Regions from separate parts of the Shewanella submarina genome, predicted to be linked through region 1. Evidence: predicted binding sites of a transcription regulator. Region 1 holds the regulator's gene; each other region holds the start of a gene.
The links. Region 1 encodes ArgR, which controls arginine synthesis, uptake and breakdown. Its sites were predicted from a motif close to ANTGAATANNTATTCANT; they were not measured.
Positions count from the first base shown of each region.

Region 2: a site for ArgR is predicted at 2,735-2,752, ahead of ACFOE0_RS02005 (aspartate aminotransferase family protein). Genes of this name have one in related genera too.
Region 3: a site for ArgR is predicted at 2,066-2,083, ahead of argA (amino-acid N-acetyltransferase). Genes of this name have one in related genera too.

Region 1 covers NZ_JBHRTD010000006.1:389,953-396,466, forward strand. The annotation lists gene ACFOE0_RS04725 (ABC transporter ATP-binding protein) at 1-714, shown strand, start outside; gene ggt (gamma-glutamyltransferase) at 786-2,498, shown strand; gene ACFOE0_RS04735 (Dyp-type peroxidase) at 2,646-3,581, shown strand; gene argR (transcriptional regulator ArgR) at 3,640-4,110, opposite strand; gene mdh (malate dehydrogenase) at 4,379-5,314, shown strand; gene ACFOE0_RS04750 (SDR family NAD(P)-dependent oxidoreductase) at 5,386-6,093, opposite strand; gene ACFOE0_RS04755 (thiol-disulfide oxidoreductase DCC family protein) at 6,095-6,496, opposite strand.
Region 2 covers NZ_JBHRTD010000001.1:424,419-430,932, reverse strand. The annotation lists gene astD (succinylglutamate-semialdehyde dehydrogenase) at 1-198, opposite strand, end outside; gene astA (arginine N-succinyltransferase) at 209-1,228, opposite strand; gene ACFOE0_RS02005 (aspartate aminotransferase family protein) at 1,277-2,494, opposite strand; gene ACFOE0_RS02000 (HDOD domain-containing protein) at 2,848-3,990, opposite strand; gene ACFOE0_RS01995 (prolyl oligopeptidase family serine peptidase) at 4,110-6,514, opposite strand, start outside.
Region 3 covers NZ_JBHRTD010000023.1:48,204-54,717, forward strand. The annotation lists gene coaBC (bifunctional phosphopantothenoylcysteine decarboxylase/phosphopantothenate--cysteine ligase CoaBC) at 1-525, opposite strand, end outside; gene radC (RadC family protein) at 705-1,382, shown strand; gene rpmB (50S ribosomal protein L28) at 1,504-1,740, shown strand; gene rpmG (50S ribosomal protein L33) at 1,747-1,920, shown strand; gene argA (amino-acid N-acetyltransferase) at 2,131-3,462, shown strand; gene ACFOE0_RS23020 (PH domain-containing protein) at 3,527-4,036, shown strand; gene rarD (EamA family transporter RarD) at 4,342-5,241, opposite strand; gene ACFOE0_RS23030 (thioesterase family protein) at 5,379-5,849, opposite strand; gene recQ (DNA helicase RecQ) at 6,070-6,514, shown strand, end outside.

The DNA of each region.
Region 1 (6,514 bases):
GAGAAAGACAGCTTCCGCCGTGGCGCACTGCTGGAAGAGATGCTGACTCTGGTCAAACTCGAAGGGCTCGAGAAACGTTACCCCCATGAGCTTTCCGGCGGTCAGCAGCAAAGGGTCTCTATTGCCAGAGCACTTGCCTGTAAACCCAAGTTGCTGTTGCTCGACGAACCTTTCTCCAATATCGACAGTCAGGTTCGCGGTGAGTTGATGATGGAGATCCGCGCCATCCTTAAAAGCCGCAAGGTGAGTGCGGTGTTTGTGACTCACAGCAAAGATGAAGCCTTTGTCTTTGCCGATAAGCTGGCTCTGTTCAAAGAGGGCCGGATAGTCCAGCATGGTACCGCAGAAGAGTTGTACTACAGCCCTGCAGAGCGCTACGTTGCCGACTTTTTGGGACGGGGTAATTACGTGCCTGTGCAGGTGGTCGATGGCTTTAATGTTGACAGTCCGCTCGGCCAGCTTGTCAGTACCAGCGAATTGACCTGGCCTTCTCAATACAGCGGGGAAGTGCTGCTCAGGCCCCAACAGCTGACGCTGGAACCGGATGATGCTGCCGCCGGCGTGATTCGTGACAGACGCTTTTTGGGTAATTTCTGTCACTATCAGGTGGAGATTGCCTCCCAGTTACTGGAAGTCAGAAGCCAATTAACTCAGTTGTTGCCGGGGCAGAAAGTGCAGATCCGTGCCGAAGCGCACCCTCTGGTTATCTTTTAAGTCGACTTGTTATATCCTTTTGTTTCGTTTTTACATCATTGTGTTAGCTTATAAAGTGCACAAATTGCACAGTGATAGTGACGATGAAGACAATCATAAGGAGAGGGGTATGGCTTGCTTTATTGCTGGCCTTACCTGGCTGGGCGATGGATAGGATAACCGGGAAATCTTTTGCCACCCGCTCTGAAATTTATGCCACCAATGGTATGGCGGCGACCAGTCAACCGCTGGCGACTCAGGTGGCGCTGGATATTCTCAAGCAGGGCGGAAATGCCATAGATGCGGCCATTGCGGCCAATGCCATGTTGGGACTGGTTGAGCCAACGGGTTCGGGTATTGGTGGCGATCTGTTTGCCATTGTATGGAGTGCCAAAGGCAAGCAACTTTATGGCCTTAACGCCTCAGGCCGCAGCCCAAAATCCCTGACGCTTGCGATACTGCAGGCCAAAGGGCTTGATTATCTTCCTCCCTACGGCCCTTTGCCCGTCTCTGTTCCCGGTGCCGTCGACGGCTGGTTTGAGCTCCACAACAGGTTTGGCAAGTTGCCGATGAAAGACCTGCTGGCTCCGGCTATCTCCTATGGCGAGCAGGGCTTTCCTGTTTCTGAGCTGATCGCTTATTACTTTGAAAAGAACGCCGACAGGCTGTCTCAGTATGATGGCTTTGCTGACGTTTATATGCCGGGGGGCGCTACGCCTAAAACCGGCGAAATCTTCCGCAATCCCGCCCTTGCGAATACCTACCGGAAAATTGCCTCAGATGGCCGCGATGCCTTCTACAAAGGCGACATTGCCCGCACTATTGCTGACTATATGCGTGCCCAGGATGGTTATCTGACCTATGAAGATATGGCCGCTCATACCAGTGAGTGGATTGAACCTGTCTCAGTAAATTACCGTGGTTACGATCTTTGGGAACTGCCACCCAATGGCCAGGGGATCGCCGCCCAGCAAATATTGCAGATGCTTGAACCCCATGATTTAGCTGCGATGGGGCAAACCAGTCCTGAATATGTGCACCTGTTTGTGGAAGCTAAAAAGCTGGCCTTTGCCGACAGGGCCAGGTTTTACGCTGACCCCGACTTTGTTGATATTCCGGTACAGGAGTTGATTTCAAAGAAGTACAACCGCAAACGTGCACAGCTGATTGATCTTAAAAAAGCGGCCAACAGCGTTGATGCCGGCAATCCCAACCTTGAACATGGTGATACCGTTTATCTGACCACAGCCGACAGCGACGGCAATATGGTGTCTCTTATTCAAAGCAATTATCGGGGCATGGGCTCTGGCATGACACCGCCGGGATTGGGCTTCGTACTGCAGGACAGGGGACAGTTATTTGATTTAACCCCGGGAAGAGCCAACTCCTATGCGCCGCGTAAACGACCTTTTCATACAATTATTCCGGCATTTGTGACCAAAGATGGCCAACCCTGGCTGAGTTTTGGGGTGATGGGCGGAGCAACCCAGCCACAGATGCATGCTCAGATCATGATTAACTTAATCGACTTCGGTATGAACCTGCAGGAGGCGGGAGACGCCCCCCGAATTGTTCATTCCAACTCATCCCAGCCCACAGGCAAAACCATGACTGACGGCGGCTATATCAGCCTGGAGTCCGGCTTCCCCATGGAGACCCGTCGGGAGCTGGGAAAGCGGGGGCATACCATCCGCGACAGCGTGGGAATATTCGGCGGTTATCAGGCCATTGGCCGTGATCCGCAAGCCGGGGTTTATCGTGGTGCGTCTGAAAGTCGTAAAGATGGTCAGGCGTCTGGTTATTGAGGTTTGGCAGGGATCAGCCGCTAAACTCTGCAGCTGATTGGGTATGGCTCACACTTTTACACCTGAGTGTGCTGTATGTATGCCGTTTGGGGTAAAGTTGCTTCCCAATGTTGCCGAAACAAATGAAATGCACAAGGTGAGAGAATAATGGAAAATCAGGTTATGCCCCGTGAACAACTTGGAGTCTGCGCGGAAGGGAACTTACACAGTGTTTACCTGATGTTCAACGCCAATGATGGCGTGGAACAACAGTTGCGGCCCTGTCTTGCCAATGTTGCCCAATATATTCATGAGTTGTCCGATCAATATGCCGACAGTGCGTTCAACGGCTTTGTTTCTATTGGCGCCAACTATTGGGACACTCTGTACGCAGGTGAACGTCCGGCTCAGTTAAAGCCGTTCCCGGCGATGGAAGCGGGCAACCGCGATGCACCTGCAATCGAGTTCGACCTGTTTATTCATCTGCGTTGTGACCGTCTGGATATTCTTCATCTGGTGGCTAATGAAGTGGCGCAAATGCTGGAAGGTTTGGTTGAGCTGGTTGATGAAGAGCGCGGTTTCCGCTTTATGGATAACCGAGACCTGACAGGTTTTGTTGATGGTACTGAGAATCCCAAGGGACGCAATCGCCAGGAAGTTGCATTGGTGGGTGAAGAGGATGTGACCTTCGTGGGTGGTAGTTATGTGCATGTGCAGAAGTATGCCCATAACCTGAGCAAGTGGCACCGTCTGCCTACCAAGAAGCAGGAAGACATTATTGGCCGCACCAAGCAGGACAATATCGAATATGCGTCAGAGGACAAGCCGCTGACCAGCCATATTAAGCGGGTAAACCTCAAGCATGCCGATGGCTCATCCATGGAAATCCTGCGTCAGAGCATGCCATTTGGCAGCGTTCGTGAGCAGGGGCTGATGTTTATCTCGGTTTGCCGCACATCACTGCATTTTGAAAAGATGCTGGAATCTATGGTACACGGCGATGGTGCCGGTAATCATGATCATTTGATGCACTTCACCAAGGCGTTGACCGGCTCATCTTTCTTTGCGCCTTCGCTGGATTACTTGCTCAAATACGCTGATTAAGCCTGTTCAGAGCTATAAAAAAACGCGCCTTGGGGCGCGTTTTTTCTATGAACTCACACTACTGATTGTAGTTGAACAGATCTTTGACCGTTTCCAGCGTGGTATCAATTTCTTTTACGCTGGCCGGACAGATAAAGATAGTATCATCACCGGCAATAGTCCCCAGGATCCCTTCAGGCTTGCCCATGGAATCCAGCAGGCGAGCGATAAGCTGAGCTGCGCCCGGGCTGGTGCGAACAACGATCATGGCCTGGTTGTGGTCAACGTCCAGTACCAGGTTCTTAACCGGGCTGCCGGCGGTAGGTACGCCCAGTTCTGCTGGCAGGCAGTACACCATTTCCTGTTTGGCGTTGCGGGTACGCACGGCGCCAAACTTGCTCAGCATGCGGGAAACTTTTGACTGATTGATATTGCTGAAGCCCTCAGCCTGCAGCGCGGTCACAATCTCGCTCTGAGAACCGAACCTTTCTTCCTTGAGCAGGGCCTTGAACACTTTGATGAGTTCATCCTGATTTTTGCTTGTGGTCATATATTTTTTCGATCTTATTCATTCGACCGTGAGATTGTGAATACCAGCCGTATATATGTCAACAAATTGCCGTTTTTAGTGAATAAAAATTCACTGCAGGGCATGTTTCACAGGTTTTACGGTGTACGGGTGTCAGCAATTCGGTCCGCCCTGAGCCGGAGGCATTCGGCTTAAGTCTCATTGAAATTTTTGTGACGATACAGTAATGTGGCGCCATCATGGAATTGGATGTATGTCACATATATCCGCAGCTTAGACGGAGATAACTATGAAAGTTGCTGTACTTGGTGCTGCTGGTGGTATCGGTCAGGCCCTGGCGTTGTTGTTAAAAACCCAACTGCCTGCGGGCTCCAAACTGTCCCTGTATGATATCGCACCTGTCACACCTGGCGTTGCCGTGGATTTGAGCCACATCCCAACTGCAGTGGAAGTAAAAGGATTCGCCGGTGAAGACCCGACTCCAGCACTGGAAGGCGCTGATGTCGTGCTTATCTCTGCCGGTGTAGCGCGTAAGCCGGGTATGGATCGCAGCGACCTGTTCAACATCAATGCGGGTATCGTGCGTAATCTTATTGAGAAGGTTGCGGTTGTTTGTCCAAAAGCTTTGGTAGGCGTTATCACCAACCCGGTTAACACCACAGTAGCGATTGCTGCTGAGGTACTGAAGAAAGCCGGTGTTTATGACAAGAACCGCCTGTTCGGTGTGACCACGCTGGACGTGATCCGCTCTGAAACCTTTATCGCTGAAGCCAAAGGCCTGAACGTTGAAGACGTTAAGCTGAATGTTATTGGCGGCCACAGCGGTGTAACCATTCTGCCTCTGCTGTCTCAGATTGAAGGCGTCACCTTCAGCGACGAAGAAGTCGCATCACTGACTCACCGTATCCAGAATGCCGGTACCGAAGTCGTTGAAGCCAAGGCTGGTGGCGGTAGCGCAACCCTGTCTATGGGGCAGGCTGCATTCCGCTTCTGTATGTCTCTGGTACGTGGCCTGCAGGGTGAAGCAAACGTAGTTGAGTGTGCCTATGTCGATGGTGGCAGTGAGCACGCTGAGTTCTTCGCTCAACCAGTTCTGCTGGGTAAAAACGGCGTTGAGAAAGTACTGCCTTATGGCGAAATCAGTGAGTTTGAAACCAATGCCCGTGACGGTATGCTGGACACCCTGAAAGGTGATATCCAGTTGGGTATCGATTTCGTTAAGTAACCATTGGGTTGGTTGTGCAAAAAGCGAAGGTTATGCCTTCGCTTTTTTTGTGCCTTTTCACACAGGTTCATTTACCAGGGAATGGTTTTTCCCTGCCAATCGATAAAGCTCAGCTGACCATCTGCCTGTTGACCGGACATGAGTTTATGAATTTGCATTGCAACAAATTCAGGAGTGAACAGCTTGCCTTCCGGGACGTTGGTCTGGAAGGGACGGGATAGTGGTGAGTCTGTGGTGCCCGGGTGGAATGCCATTAGCTTGACGCCGGGTTTACGCCGGGCATACTCAACCGCAGCGGTTTGCAGCATCATATTAAGGGCTGCTTTGGACGCCCGGTAACTGTACCAGCCCCCCAGGCGGTTATCTCCTATACTACCAACCCTGGCACTGAGCACGGCCACGACCGCTTTCTTATCGAGAAGGGGTAAAAGCCTGGCGACAAACAGTGCGGGAATCATGGTGTTGCTGGTCATTATCTTGGTCATCGCCGCCAGCGACAGCTCTTCCAGCCTTTTCTCCGGTGCCAGCTCATCACTGTGTAATTGACCATTACAGATGACAACTCGCTCAAATGGACCTGCCTCACTAAGCTCCTCGCAGCAATCGATAATACCGGCTTCTGAGTAATCACATGATTGCCACTGACTGCAGCCGGGCAAAAGCTGGGCGGGGGCTTGTCTGCTGACAGCGGTGCAGGTGTTTTGGGCAGAAGCTTGCAGCCACTGATGAATGAAGGCTGAACCTATGGCAGAGTTGGCACCGATCACCAGGGCATTCATATCACTTTCCCCTTCGGAGCTGACAGGCTGCTGAACTACATTCTCCGCGACGCTGACCGGTCAGTATCCAGGATATTTGATATCTGTAGCGGGCGAACAGACGATACCCCAGGTCGGCGACAGGTTTAATCAAAGGTAGCCTTAATAGTCTGAGCCAGGGCTGCTCTCCGGTGAGTCCCCATGCGGCGCAGGTCGCGTCCAACCCCAGGAGTATTCTGTTGTCCTGTGTCATGGCGTGAAGTAACTGGTTCGCTTCAACAGGGTCTATTTGGGGAAAGCGGGTAACAAAATCCGGGGAAGATATATCTTCAAGCTGAATACTGCCGGAGGTATCTGCCTGCTGCAGCATTTCATTGATGCACAGTGGGCAAGTACCATCGTAGAACAGGATAAGTCGAGCCATTGTTTACTCCCTGATGAG
Region 2 (6,514 bases), on a different contig from region 1:
CTCTACCACTTTCAATCGGCCTTCAAAGCCCAACATAAACCAGTCAAATTGCGCGTCTCTGGCCGCAGTGACTGCTGCTTCTACCTGTGCAGGAGTTGCACTCTGCCCCTGCCAAATCTGTTCGCCGTTGGCAGGATTGCCGGACGCCATAGCATGGCCTTCACCGGCCAACCATTTTCCGTTGATAAACTGTGTCATCTTGCTTTTCCTAAATCGCCAAAATTCTTACTTGATCGCCGATATTCACCATCAGGGCTTCGGCTTCTTCCGTTGTCAGCATCAGGTTCCTGGCCTCATCGTCCAGAGTTCGCTGAACAATGATGGCGCGGTAGTTCTGCACCTCACCATTGGCCACAATGTAGGTATCGCCCACAGCATCCACCTCACCTGTACTGACCTCCAGGCTTCTGCTTGCCTGCACTGAGCGGATATCTGTAAGGTTGCATTCCACCGTAGGGCCGCCATCAAAAATGTCGACATAGCCTCTGTGACGGAAGCCTTCGGCATGCAGCAAACGCAATGCCGGGCGGGTATTGGCATGAACCTCACCTATCACTTCCTGAGCCTCTGAAGGCAGTAAAGGAACATAGATAGGATTGCGGGGCATCATCTCCCCCATAAAGGCTTTCTGCCCCAAGCCGGACAAATAGTCAGCGTGAATGAAATCAATGCCGAGAAAATGCTGTTGCAGCCAATTGTAGAAAGGAGAGTTACCTTCGTCATCACTGACACCACGCATCTCGGCGATAACAATTTCACCGAAACGCTCGGGATGCTCAGCCAAAAACAGGAAACGGCTGCGTGACAGAAAACGGCCATTGTTCCCCTGACGATAACCTTCTCGCAGGAACAAGGTACAAAGCTCTGCTGCACCTGTGTAGTCGTGGCACAGCGTCAGGGTTTCCACCTCGTTGCGCACATCTATCTGCTCCGAGTGGTAAACCTCTGTTCCCAGACGGTAGTGATAAAAGGCATCTTCCATGCCTACCGCGGCCTCAATGCCACAGGTACCTACAACCTCGCCGGTTTCTGAATCTTCCATCACCATGAGGTAACCTTCGTCGAAAGGTTTTTCTACCTGTTTGCTGACAGACGCTTCAGCTCTGGCGATTTTATTGCGCAGTAACTCCTCGTTGACAGGCAACGAGGTAAAGCCATGCCCCGACTCATGGGCGATTTGCAACAGCGCATTGAAATCCGAAGAGCGGATTGGACGTATAATTAGCATCTGATGTCTCCTGAACTGCGCCACGGGCAATCCGTGGCGCCTTGGATCTTAGCCTGCCACTACCTTGGCAACAGCCTGCTCAAAACGCTGCAGACCTTCGGCAATGTCCTGTTCAGGGATCACCAGAGAGGGAGTGAAACGAACTACGTTGGCCCCGGCAACCAGCGCCATCAAACCTTCGGCCACAGAGGCCACCAGGAAATCACGGCTGCGGCCCTGATATTTATCATTCAGCACAGCACCCAGCAGCAGGCCTTTACCACGGATCTCAGAGAACACCTGGTACTTGGCGTTGATGCGCTCCAGTCCTTCACGAATCATCTGCTCGCGCTGCTTAACCCCTTCCAGAGTTTCTGAGGTATTTACCACGCCCAGTACCGCATTACCCACAGCACATGCCAGTGGATTACCGCCATAGGTAGAACCATGGGTACCGACTTTCAGGTGTGTTGCGATTTCTGCAGTGGTCAGCATAGCGGCAATAGGGAAACCGCCTCCCAACGCCTTGGCGCTGGTCAGAATATCCGGAACAATGTCAGTATCCATATAAGCATACAGATGACCTGTACGGCCGATACCGGTTTGCACTTCATCGAAAATCACCAATGCATTGTGCTTGTCAGCCAGAGCGCGAACCGCCTGCAGGAACTCTTTAGACGCAGGAATAATGCCGCCTTCACCCTGCAGAGGCTCCATCATAATGGCGCAGGTCTTATCGGATACGGCAGCTTCCAGTGCAGCCACATCATTAAATGGCAGGTGAGTGATAGACTGTGGCTTAGGGCCAAAACCATCTGAATAAGCAGCCTGACCACCGACACTGACAGTGAAGAAAGTACGGCCATGGAAACCCTGATTAAAGGCGATAATCTCGTCCTTTTCTGCACCAAACTTGTCTAAAGCATAACGGCGTGCCAGCTTCAGGGCAGCTTCGTTGGCTTCGGCACCTGAGTTGGCGAAATACACTTTGTCAGCAAAAGTGCCTTCCACCAGGCGAGTCGCCAATTCAAGAGCAGGCTCATTGGTCATGACATTGGACAGATGCCACAGCTTTTGTCCCTGAGTAGTCAAAGCATCAACCAGAGCTGGGTGACAGTGACCCAGGCAATTCACAGCAATACCACCGGCGAAATCAATAAATTCACGACCTTCCTGATCCCATACCCGGCTACCATCTCCACGCACAGGAATTACTGCTGCAGGTGAATAGTTAGGCACCATCACCTCATCGAATTGGGCTCGGGTCAGATTCATTGCATTGCTCATAGTGCTTTCGTCCTTTGTTGTTATCAGGGGTAATTGCCAGTGCGATTACCACAGGTCCAGCCCGCCGCTTTGTTATTTGAATATGAACACGGCAGGGAAGTTTTTTGTTACTTGTGGGTCATTATTAGCGAAAATGTGACGAGAAAGCCAGTTTTTAACAGCTTATAGGGTGAATACTGCACTCTTCAGTGCATAAAGATTGCAGTTTAAGAATTGTTCAGGCGTTTTAGACGGGGGTTTACAGCATATTTAGTCATAAAAAATATCACTTTACCGCAAACCATTGTTTATATGCATTGATAATGAATAAATAAACAAGCATCCCCGATTAAAAATCACCTCGGAGCTGTATTTCAGACAAGATCCAACTTGCGATAGTTCTGTCCGCGCAGCAGCTCAATCTCGTCCGGTGTAAATTGATAATAGTCGATAATCAGCTCCCTTTCCTGAGGGTAGAGTTTCCTCTGCTCTTCCAGAAACAGTATCTTGGCAAAGGCATTACCTCTGGCAATCAGGGCGGCATCTTCAGAGAGATCGGCATAGCGCATGGTATAGCTCAGCTCCCTGAGCACTTCAGTAATACGACTCTCACCGAATCCAAGCAGATCCAAAAGCTGCCAGTTCAGCTCAAGCTCGTACTCCATTACCTTTTCATAGACCTGTTTGGCAGGGAACTCTGTTGCCAGAACGGCATCATATACCTCCCTTTCCTTGCTGTTCTCAGCCTCTCGCAGCCAGGATCCCCATATCTGCTCGAAAATCTCAGCACTGTTATTCAATATTGCTGACGTACCCAACTGATATTGCAAGGCACAAATATAAGCAAATGCTGCATCTTTGCCCTGAGCTGTCGCCAGGGTCTGACTGGCGATAGCCGTCACTATGTTGTAACGCCATAACTTTCGGGTAGTCCACAGCAGGTTTGGGTGTCCGCTGGGCAACCACCGCCGAACACAGAAATAGGGGATAAGGGTCTGCAGGTTTTCAATACCGATAAAGCTCAGCACCAGCTTAAGGTCAGACACTTTCACATCAGAACGGTTGGGCCGCTTGGCCCGGAAGGAGGGACTGTTAACCAGATTGGTGAGATCATGGACCAGCCAGGAAAGGTCATTGACATAAAGATATAGCTGGTTCATATCAGGCGCTGGCGACTGCAGTAATTCCAGCAACATGATCTGCTGCTCACTGATTTTGGTATGCCTGAGCACATCTGCAGGCTCTGCCAACCTGAAATCTATGCTGCGCCTGACCGCCTCAGAAAGTTGACTTGATACCGCTTCGAAAATTTGACGGCTCTGCAGCTGTTTCTCCAGTCGGTCCAACACTGCATCACGCTCTACTGCAAGCTTATTGGCATGGGCTTCAATTTCTTCATCGAGCCCGTCCAACATAGCGCCGCTTTTCTGCTTACCCACAATCAACAAGCGATAGAGCTTGGCCTCTATGTCCAACAGTTTTCCTGGCTTTACTCCGCCCGCTATAGAAACAACCACCCTGTATCCTTCCTCAAATTACGTGGCAGGCCAAAAGTCGGCCAATCATTCCCTTTCAAATAAATATGGAGCAGCCGGGACCCGGCTGCCACCATAAATGCCACCAAAACTGACTGTGGCTACTCTTTAAGTGTCTCTTCGAACAACTTGTGTATACGACGATACTCATCCAGCCAGCTCGAAGGCTGCTTAAATCCATGGGGTTCTACCGGATAGATGGCAGTTTCAAACATTGGCTTTTCCAGCTCAATCAACCTTTGTACCAGGCGTACACTGTCCTGAAAGAACACGTTGTCATCCAGTACCCCACTCATAATCAGCAAAGGCTTTTGCAAGCCCTCGGCGTGCTCAATGGGCGAGCTTCGCTCATAGGCGATGGGATCTACATCCGGCGTATTCAAAATATTTGATGTATAAGGAGCATTATAGTGTGCCCAGTCAGTTACGGGGCGTAATGCAGCGCCACTCTGAAACAACTGCGGTTGCGTGAACAGCGCCATAAATGTCAGGAAGCCACCATAAGAACCGCCATAGGTACCGGCTCGCTGCGCATCCACATTGGCATGCTTTGCCATCCAGCTCACACCATCACTCAGATCCTCAACCTCGGGTTTACCCATATTGCGGTAAACCGCGGTACGCCAATCCCGGCCATAGCCCTTGGAGCCCCGATAATCCATATCCATTACGACATAACCCTGTTGGGCCAGCAGGTTATGAAACATAAACTCGCGGAAATAACCGGAGAAACCATAATCTGCGTTCTGCAGATAACCGGCTCCGTGGTTAAAGATCACCGCAGGATATTTATCGGCATTGTCCGGATTAAATCCAGTCGGCAAATAAACCCGGGCATAAATATCCTCAGCGCCATGGCTGGAGGGGACGGCAACCACTTCCGGTGCCTGCCAGGGGTAGGACTTGAACTCATGACTCGTGTAATCAGTCAGCTTTTTCATCTCTCCGCCAATGGGCTGCAGATAAAGCTCTGACGGCTCTGTTCGCCTTGAAGCATTCAGCAGCAGCGCATCCCCCTGGGGACTCAACTCATATTCCAGGTTGCCGTCCCACTGAGTCAATTGCTCATCCTTACCTGATGCCAGCTCGACACGATAAACGTTATAGATGCCGGGGTGCTGCTTATTGGCACGGTAATAGATATATTTTGCGTCCGGACTCAGGGTGATATCGCTGACCACATAAGCTCCCTGCGTCAGAGCTTTCGCTTTACCATCCAAAGGTTTGAGATAAAGGTGTGAATAGCCGCTCTCTTCCGACAGGTAGTAAAGGGTGTCTGTATCCGGCAACCAGCCATACTGGTTGTGGGTGTAATTGACCCATGCATCATCGTGCAGCCTGTGCTGAGTGCTGAACTTACCCTTATCCAGATCTACTGTCGCGATCCAGCGGTCTTTGTTATCGAGTGCTTCCACCATCAAAGCCAGCTTGTTGTCACTGCTGTGCCATTGAACCGGACTCTGAGTCCAGCCCCAGTCCAGCATCAAAGCTATGGTGCGCGGCGACTTTTCTGAGTCGTACTGTTCACCTTGCGCGGCCGCATTCTCTGACTTAACTTGTGCCAGAACATCCTCATCGTAACCGGTTAAACCTTCGATGGTGATTGGCTTTTGAGTACCCTCCTGAATATCCAGCAGCACAAAGCTGTGACCGCTGGATTTTGCCTCCGCAACCCGGGCACGCACAGGGACCGCATCGACATAACCATCCTTACCCAGATAGTCCGGCATAATGTCGTGGTCACTGCGCCACTTATCTGACTTTTCAGACAGGGCAAGCAGGATGTAACGACCATCCGGTGACACACTCAATTCCGCAATACGCTTACCCTTACCAACATAAAACGGCTCGGCAGCCATGGTCGGGTCGACAGCCAGCAGTGCCTGCTTACGCTGCTCTTTATCTTTGGCATTATCATGTTGCAGCGCGACGTATTTGATTAACCTGTGCTGCTGTTTGGCCAGATAGGTGTCAGGTTCCTGAACTCCTTTGGGAGCATTTTGAGTCTCAATCTGCGCCAGCTGATGAGTCAGGCCAGATTCAGTATCAACCACGGACACCTTACCACCCTGCCAATATGCTATTGAGCCATCGTTTAAATAACGTAGATCTTTAATGGCGTTGTTACTGCGAGTCAGCTGACGAACCTTTCCTGACGCTAAGTCTTTAACAAACAGATTTCCCTGATAAATATAGGCTTTCTCTGTTCCCTTGTTATTCAGAACACCAACACGCTGATCAGCACTGTGAAGCTGAGCCAGCTCTAGCTTGGTTTTACTGCCATTGCCCAAGTCCAATTGATAATAGTCTTTCAATACTGAGGCACTTGGCTGGCGACTGTAATAGATGCTTTGTCCGTCATCAGCAAAGTAAGCACCCTGCGCACGAATTCCCATCCAGTCAGGGTCAGCCATAACCTGTTGCAGAGTAAGAGGTTGGTCAGCCTGTGGAGGCGCCTGCAATTGCACATTGACCGCTGCAGTTGCAGCAGGCCTGGAATCAGCGG
Region 3 (6,514 bases), on a different contig from region 1:
GCGCTGTGCAATATCCAAAGGTTCCAGCATACGTCCGGGGCCAATTTCACCACAGGCCTGACTACCTGCGCCTGGCCCCCAGATATGAATGCCACGCTCACTCAGAACCTTCAGGTTATGTTGAGTTGCAAGGTGCTGATACATCTGCTGATTCATGGCTGGACATACAACAACCGGAGAGCCGGTAGCCAGGGCACAGGTGGTCAGCAGCTCATCGGCCATGCCAACCTGCATACGGGCCAGCACATTCGCCGTGGCTGGCGCGATAACAAACAGGTCGGCCCAGCGAGCCAGCTCGATATGGCCCATAGAGGCCTCAGCAGTGGGATCCAGCAAGTCTGAGGCTACGGGGTGACCGCTCAGCGCCTGCAGTGTTAAAGGCGTAATAAACTCCATAGCACTTTGGGTCATTACCACGCGCACTTCGGCGCCACGTTCTTTCAGGCGGCGAACCAAATCTGCACTTTTATAGGCGGCAATACCTCCGCCAATACCCAACAAAATTTTCTTGTGATTCAGGCTCACGGTCGTTTTCCCAAGGCTCAATCCAATGGCGCTAACCTTACCATATTCCCATTTGGGTTAGGTATCAGTGTTATCGCAACAGACTCTGATTTCTTTGTTTTATGTACAACATGGTATCTGCCAGGCCGATTTCTGAAACTGAACCATACTTGTTTGGGAGTTGGCTCAGGGAAGACAGTATGGGAATAAAGGATTGGCCAGAGGGGGAAGGCCCCAGGGATAAGTTGTTGCAACACGGCAGTGGCACGCTTTCTGATGCGGAATTACTGGCGGTATTATTACGAAATGGTGCCCGGGGAGAGAGTGCAGTAGCCCTTGGCAGGCGGCTTTTGACAGAATTTGGTGGTTTAAGAGCACTGTTTTGCGCTTCTAAGCCCAAGGTATGTCGACTTCATGGCGTGGGATCGGTAAAATACGCGCAGCTTCAGGCGGCCGCAGAAATTGCGCGCCGTATTGCCCGCGAAAACCTGCTCAGAGGGCAGGTATTGACCAATCCTGATTTAACCCGGGATTACCTGATGACACAGTTGGCAGACAGGTCTTATGAAGTGTTTGCCATCTTGCTGCTGGACAGCCAACACAGGGTAATTCAATTTATCGAATTATTCCGTGGAACCATAGACTCGGCTTCGGTTTATCCAAGAGAAGTGGTGGCTATGGTGCTGGAGCATAATGCTGCGGCCGTCATTGTTTGTCATAATCATCCGTCTGGTATCGCCGAGCCCAGTCAGGCTGACCGGCGAATAACTGAGCGATTGAAAAATGCGTTGGCAACCATAGACGTATCCTTGCTGGATCATATGGTTGTAGGGGATCGTGAGATAGTTTCCTTTGCAGAAAGAGGGTGGATTACTTAATCACCGCTTGATCTTTCCCCGGCAATCCTGTATAAAATGCGCCCTTCGTGTGCCTCGGGCGACGGCCATACGAGGCACATTAATGCTCGAGCGTTAAAATTGTTTTTTGGAGAAGATTGACATGTCAAGAGTATGCCAAGTTACTGGCAAGCGACCAATGGTTGGTAACAACCGTTCGCACGCAAAAAACGCGACCCGTCGTCGTTTTTTACCTAACCTGCAGAACCACCGTTTCTGGTTGGAAACTGAAAAGCGCTTTGTACAGCTGCGTGTTTCCACTAAAGGTATGCGTATCATCGATAAGAAAGGTATCGAAGTAGTTGTTGCTGAACTTCGTGCCCGCGGCGAGAAGGTGTAATAGATCATGGCTAAAGCTAAAGGTAATCGCGAGAAGATCAAGCTGGTATCAAGCGCCAAGACTGGTCACTTCTACACTACTGACAAGAACAAGCGTAACATGCCTGAAAAGATGGAGATCAAGAAGTTTGATCCTGTAATCCGTCAGCACGTTATCTACAAAGAAGCTAAAATCAAGTAATTGGTTTTATAGCAGTTCTTGGAAAAGCCCCTCTCATGAGGGGCTTTTTTTTCGCCTGTGTTTTCCCATCTTTTGGCCGTTTCGCTAACTCACTGTGATCAAACTCTCACTCCAATCTGGCTTTGGTGCGAACAAATGCTTTTTATCTGCATATTAATGCATTATTATTCGGTTTAAATGAATTTGTATGGTTTACAGTGAGGTAGTCCATTGAACGCCGCCACCGCGCAGCTGATTGACAGCTTTCGTCATTCTGCCCCCTACGTAAATGCCCACAGAGGGAAAACTTTTGTGGTGATGTTGGGAGGAGAAGCCATTGAAACCGGGCAATACCGAGCCATCATCAATGATGTTGCGCTGCTGCATAGCCTGGGGATTCGCCTGGTGCTGGTTCACGGTGCCCGTCCACAGATAGACAGTGAACTGGCTGAAAGAAGTCTGGAAGCCGGGTTTCATAACGATATCCGGGTAACAGATGAATCTTCCCTCAAGGTTATCAGGCAGGTGTGTGGCGCACTGCAGTTTGATATTACCGCCCGCCTGTCTATGGGCTTATCCAATACTCCGATGCAGGGAGCCAAAATCAATGTGGTCAGCGGCAATTTTGTGATTGCTCAGCCCCTGGGAGTGGATGATGGTGTGGACTATTGTCTGTCCGGTCGTGTGCGTCGTATCGATGTGGAAGGTTTGCAAAGCCAGTTGGACAAACATTGTATTGTGCTGCTTGGGCCTATCGCCGCGTCAGTGACCGGCGAGAGCTTTAACCTCACTGCGGAGGAGGTCGCAACTCAGGTGGCTATTCGACTTAAGGCTGACAAGATCATTGGCTTTAGCCAACAGCAGGGGTTGTTGGATGACGAAGGCCTGGTGATCAGTGAAATGATGCCCAATGAAGCCCAGGCCTATGTTTCTCAGCCACAGCATAACATTTGCGCCTCAGCCCAGGCGTTTATCGGTGCCAGTGTAGAAGCCTGCCGACGTGGTGTGCCCAGATGTCACCTTATCAGCCACCAGGAAGATGGTGCCCTGTTGCAGGAGCTGTTTACCCGGGAGGGCATTGGCACCCAGATAGTCACCGAGAGCGCCGAACGCCTGCGCAGAGCCAATATTGCGGATATTGGCGGTGTACTGAATCTTATTCGGCCACTGGAAGAGCAGGGCATACTGGTGCGCCGTTCCCGTGAACAGCTGGAGATGGAAATCGAGCAGTTTATGGTGATCGAACGGGACAGTTTGATTATCGGCTGTGCCGCTTTGTACCCGTTTGAAGAAGATAACGCCGGTGAATTTGCCTGTCTGGTGGTTCACCCGGACTATCGGGATGCAGACAGAGGCAGCCTGTTGTTACAGCAGATCATAGGTCAGGCCAGAGCCAGAGGTTATGACAGACTGTTCGCGCTGACGACCCGCAGCATTCACTGGTTTCTTGAGCAGGGTTTCAGCATAGTTGAAGTGGATGCTCTGCCGGCGAAAAAGCAGCAGATTTATAACCTGCAACGCCGTTCAAAAATACTGGCACTGGAGCTGAAAGCGATCGCTTAAGTTGACATAATATGTCTTGCGTGCAAGTCTGAGCTTCCGAAGGGGAAAATGGGAAAGTCCTGCTATGCATGAACAGACATACGATATTGCGCAACTCAGCAGTACCGGGAATCTGAGTTTTCTGGTATTGCTGTTGATACTGGCTGGCGTGCTGTTGTTGGTGTGGCGCAAGTCCTTGCCGGATGCGGCCAGGAAAGTCTCAGGTACTCTGATGATTGGCGTCATCCTCATGTTCTCCTGGGTGTGGTACAAGGCGCAAAGCGCCAATATTGCACTGGATATGAAAGAGTTCGAACTGGATGTGCCTTTCTATGGCGTGACCTTGTCGCGTACCGATATTTTATCTGCTGGTATTCGCCAGTGGGACCGTAATGAGGAGCCGGGCTTAATGCCGGATCTGCGCAGCAACGGTATTGGTATGCCGGGATTTCAGCTGGGTTGGTTCAGACTGAAGGATGGCCGAAAGGCGCTGGTCGCCGGTGGACAGGGTGATTGGGTGGTGATCCCGACCCGTCAGGACTATCTGATAATGGTGACGACGGATGATGCCGAGCGACTGATGAAGGCGCTTTGAGCCAGGGTCTGTTGACCTTTGAAGATGGTTTTTGCAGCTCTTTGTCGTTGTTTTATACAAAGCAACGCGATTGAAGTGTAGTTGTTCTACATAAATGAGCGTTAATGCAGTAGAAAGCGACGACAAACGCTGCCCGAAGGGCTCGGCTATCCGCGCTTTACTCTTTGTTGCCAGGTATTTGCTTAGGCCCACTAGGCAGCACACCTAGCGCCGCGATTAAAGCGCGTCTATCTCGAGCAAAATTCAACCATGAAAGGTCAACAGACCCTAGAATAACAAAGGGAGCCGATTGGCTCCCTTCTTTGTTATTCAGCCGCTTTGATTTCACGCTTGCGCTTGTAAACCATATCCATGGTAAAGGCGATTAGTGCCAGCCAGATAAAGCCGAAAGTAATGCTCTTTTCCATATCGAAAGGCTCGCCATACAGCACCACAGCCAGCATGAACATAATACTTGGGCCAATGTACTGGAAGAAGCCAAGTACGGTCAGAGGGATGCGGATCGCGGCACCGGCAAAACACAACAGAGGAATGGAGGTAACAATACCCGCGGCTATCAGCAGCAGGTTCATATCCCAACTGTTGGTCAGCATGTTGGCGCTGGCATCCTGAGGCATCAGGATAATGTAGCCAATAGCCAAAGGAACCAGCAGCGCGGTTTCCAGCAGCAGGCCGCTCTGAGCATCAATGTTTACCTTCTTACGCAACAGGGCGTAAAGGCCAAAAGAAACAGCAAGGCCGATGGATACCACAGGTACAGAGCCGAATGAGATCAACTGAATTGCGACACCAATGGCGGCCAGCGTGACAGCAAGCCACTGCAGTTTACGCAGGCGCTCGCCCAGAAACACCATGCCCAACATGACGTTAATCAAGGGGTTGATATAGTAGCCCAGGCTGGCATCCAGCATATGGTCATTGTTAACCGCCCAGATGAACAGCAGCCAGTTACCTGCGATCAACACGGATGTGATGCAAAGAATGCCGAGCTGTTTGGGGTTCTTCAGAACATCACGGACCTTTTTGAAATTACCAACAAAGGTCATAAGCAGCATCATAAAGACGAAGGACCAAATGATGCGGTGCAGCAGAATTTCGGTCGCTGACACCTGTTGCAGCAACTTAAAGTAGAGCGGGGCAAATCCCCAAAGGCTGTATGCGCAAAGGGCCAATGCCACCCCTTTGCGGTGTTCAGTATTTTCCATGGATATCAGATTCGTTCAGACAAGGCCGGCGATTGTAAGGCCTGGCGGTGGAATTGTCAGCAGAAGTGGCGGCATGCTGCACAAATTTCACTGTCTTGAACTTGTATATACAAGATAAGCTTTTATTAGCTGAATGCTCAGCCGGTTAAATAGGTGCCTGTTCCAAAAGCAATATGTTGTCCGGATTCGTTATGCAGCTCCATTCGGCAAACTGAGACCTTATTGCCGGAGCGAATCACCTGGCCGGTACCGGTAAACTTTTGTCCACGACCTGGACGAAGATAGTCCACCCGCATATCTATGGTACCCAGGGTTTGTAATCTGGCCCTCAGCTCTTCCTCCTGCCAGTCGTCCCGACCGGCGACCAGCGCAGCGAATGCTGTCAGTCCACCCACAACATCCAATACCGTTGCAGTCACGCCACCATGCAGGATCTGCTGATGGATATTGCCTATCAATTCAGGCTTCATTTCTACCGTGACCTCGACACCTTCCAGGTCATATCGCTGGATTCTCATCCCCAGCAGGTTATGGAAAGGGATGTGTTGGTCAAATACCTCAGCCACCATTGCCAGAACTTTCTCTGAGATAGCTTCTGATTGGGACATACTTTTCAATCCGTTAAAAAGTGGAGTTATCACTCTATAACTTCGTGTTGCCAGGCTGCAACCCTATGACCGGATTGGGCAATTACCATTATCTGAATTTGCCGCTGATAGTGCCTGCATTTTCATCGTCATTGCAGGTAGAATAGGGCGCTTTGGCACCCGTTGAGGGTGTCTGTTTTCGGGGTTGTTTTTCAGGGTCAGCATGCAAGAAAACACACAAATGTCTCCACAGGATCCCTTCCTGGGCTGTTTGCAACAGGTCTTTGGATACAGGGAATTTCGCGACGGCCAACAGGATGTGATTGAGCGCAGTTGCCGTGGAGAGGACTGCATGGTGATTATGCCTACAGGCGGAGGCAAGAGCCTGTGTTACCAGCTTCCCGCGCTGATGCTGCCCGGTTTGACCGTGGTGGTCTCTCCCCTGATATCACTGATGAAAGATCAGGTTGATAGCCTGCTCCAGACTGGGATTTCCGCCGCATTTCTGAATTCAACTCTGCCCAGAGAGCAGGCGATGGAGGTTTACCGCCAGTTGCGCATGGGGGAGATCAAGCTCCTTTATGTATCGCCTGAAAGACTCATGGGGGGCGATTTTATGGATCGCCTGCACTCATGGAATATCAGCCTGTTTGCCATTGATGAGGCTCACTGCATCAGTCAGTGGG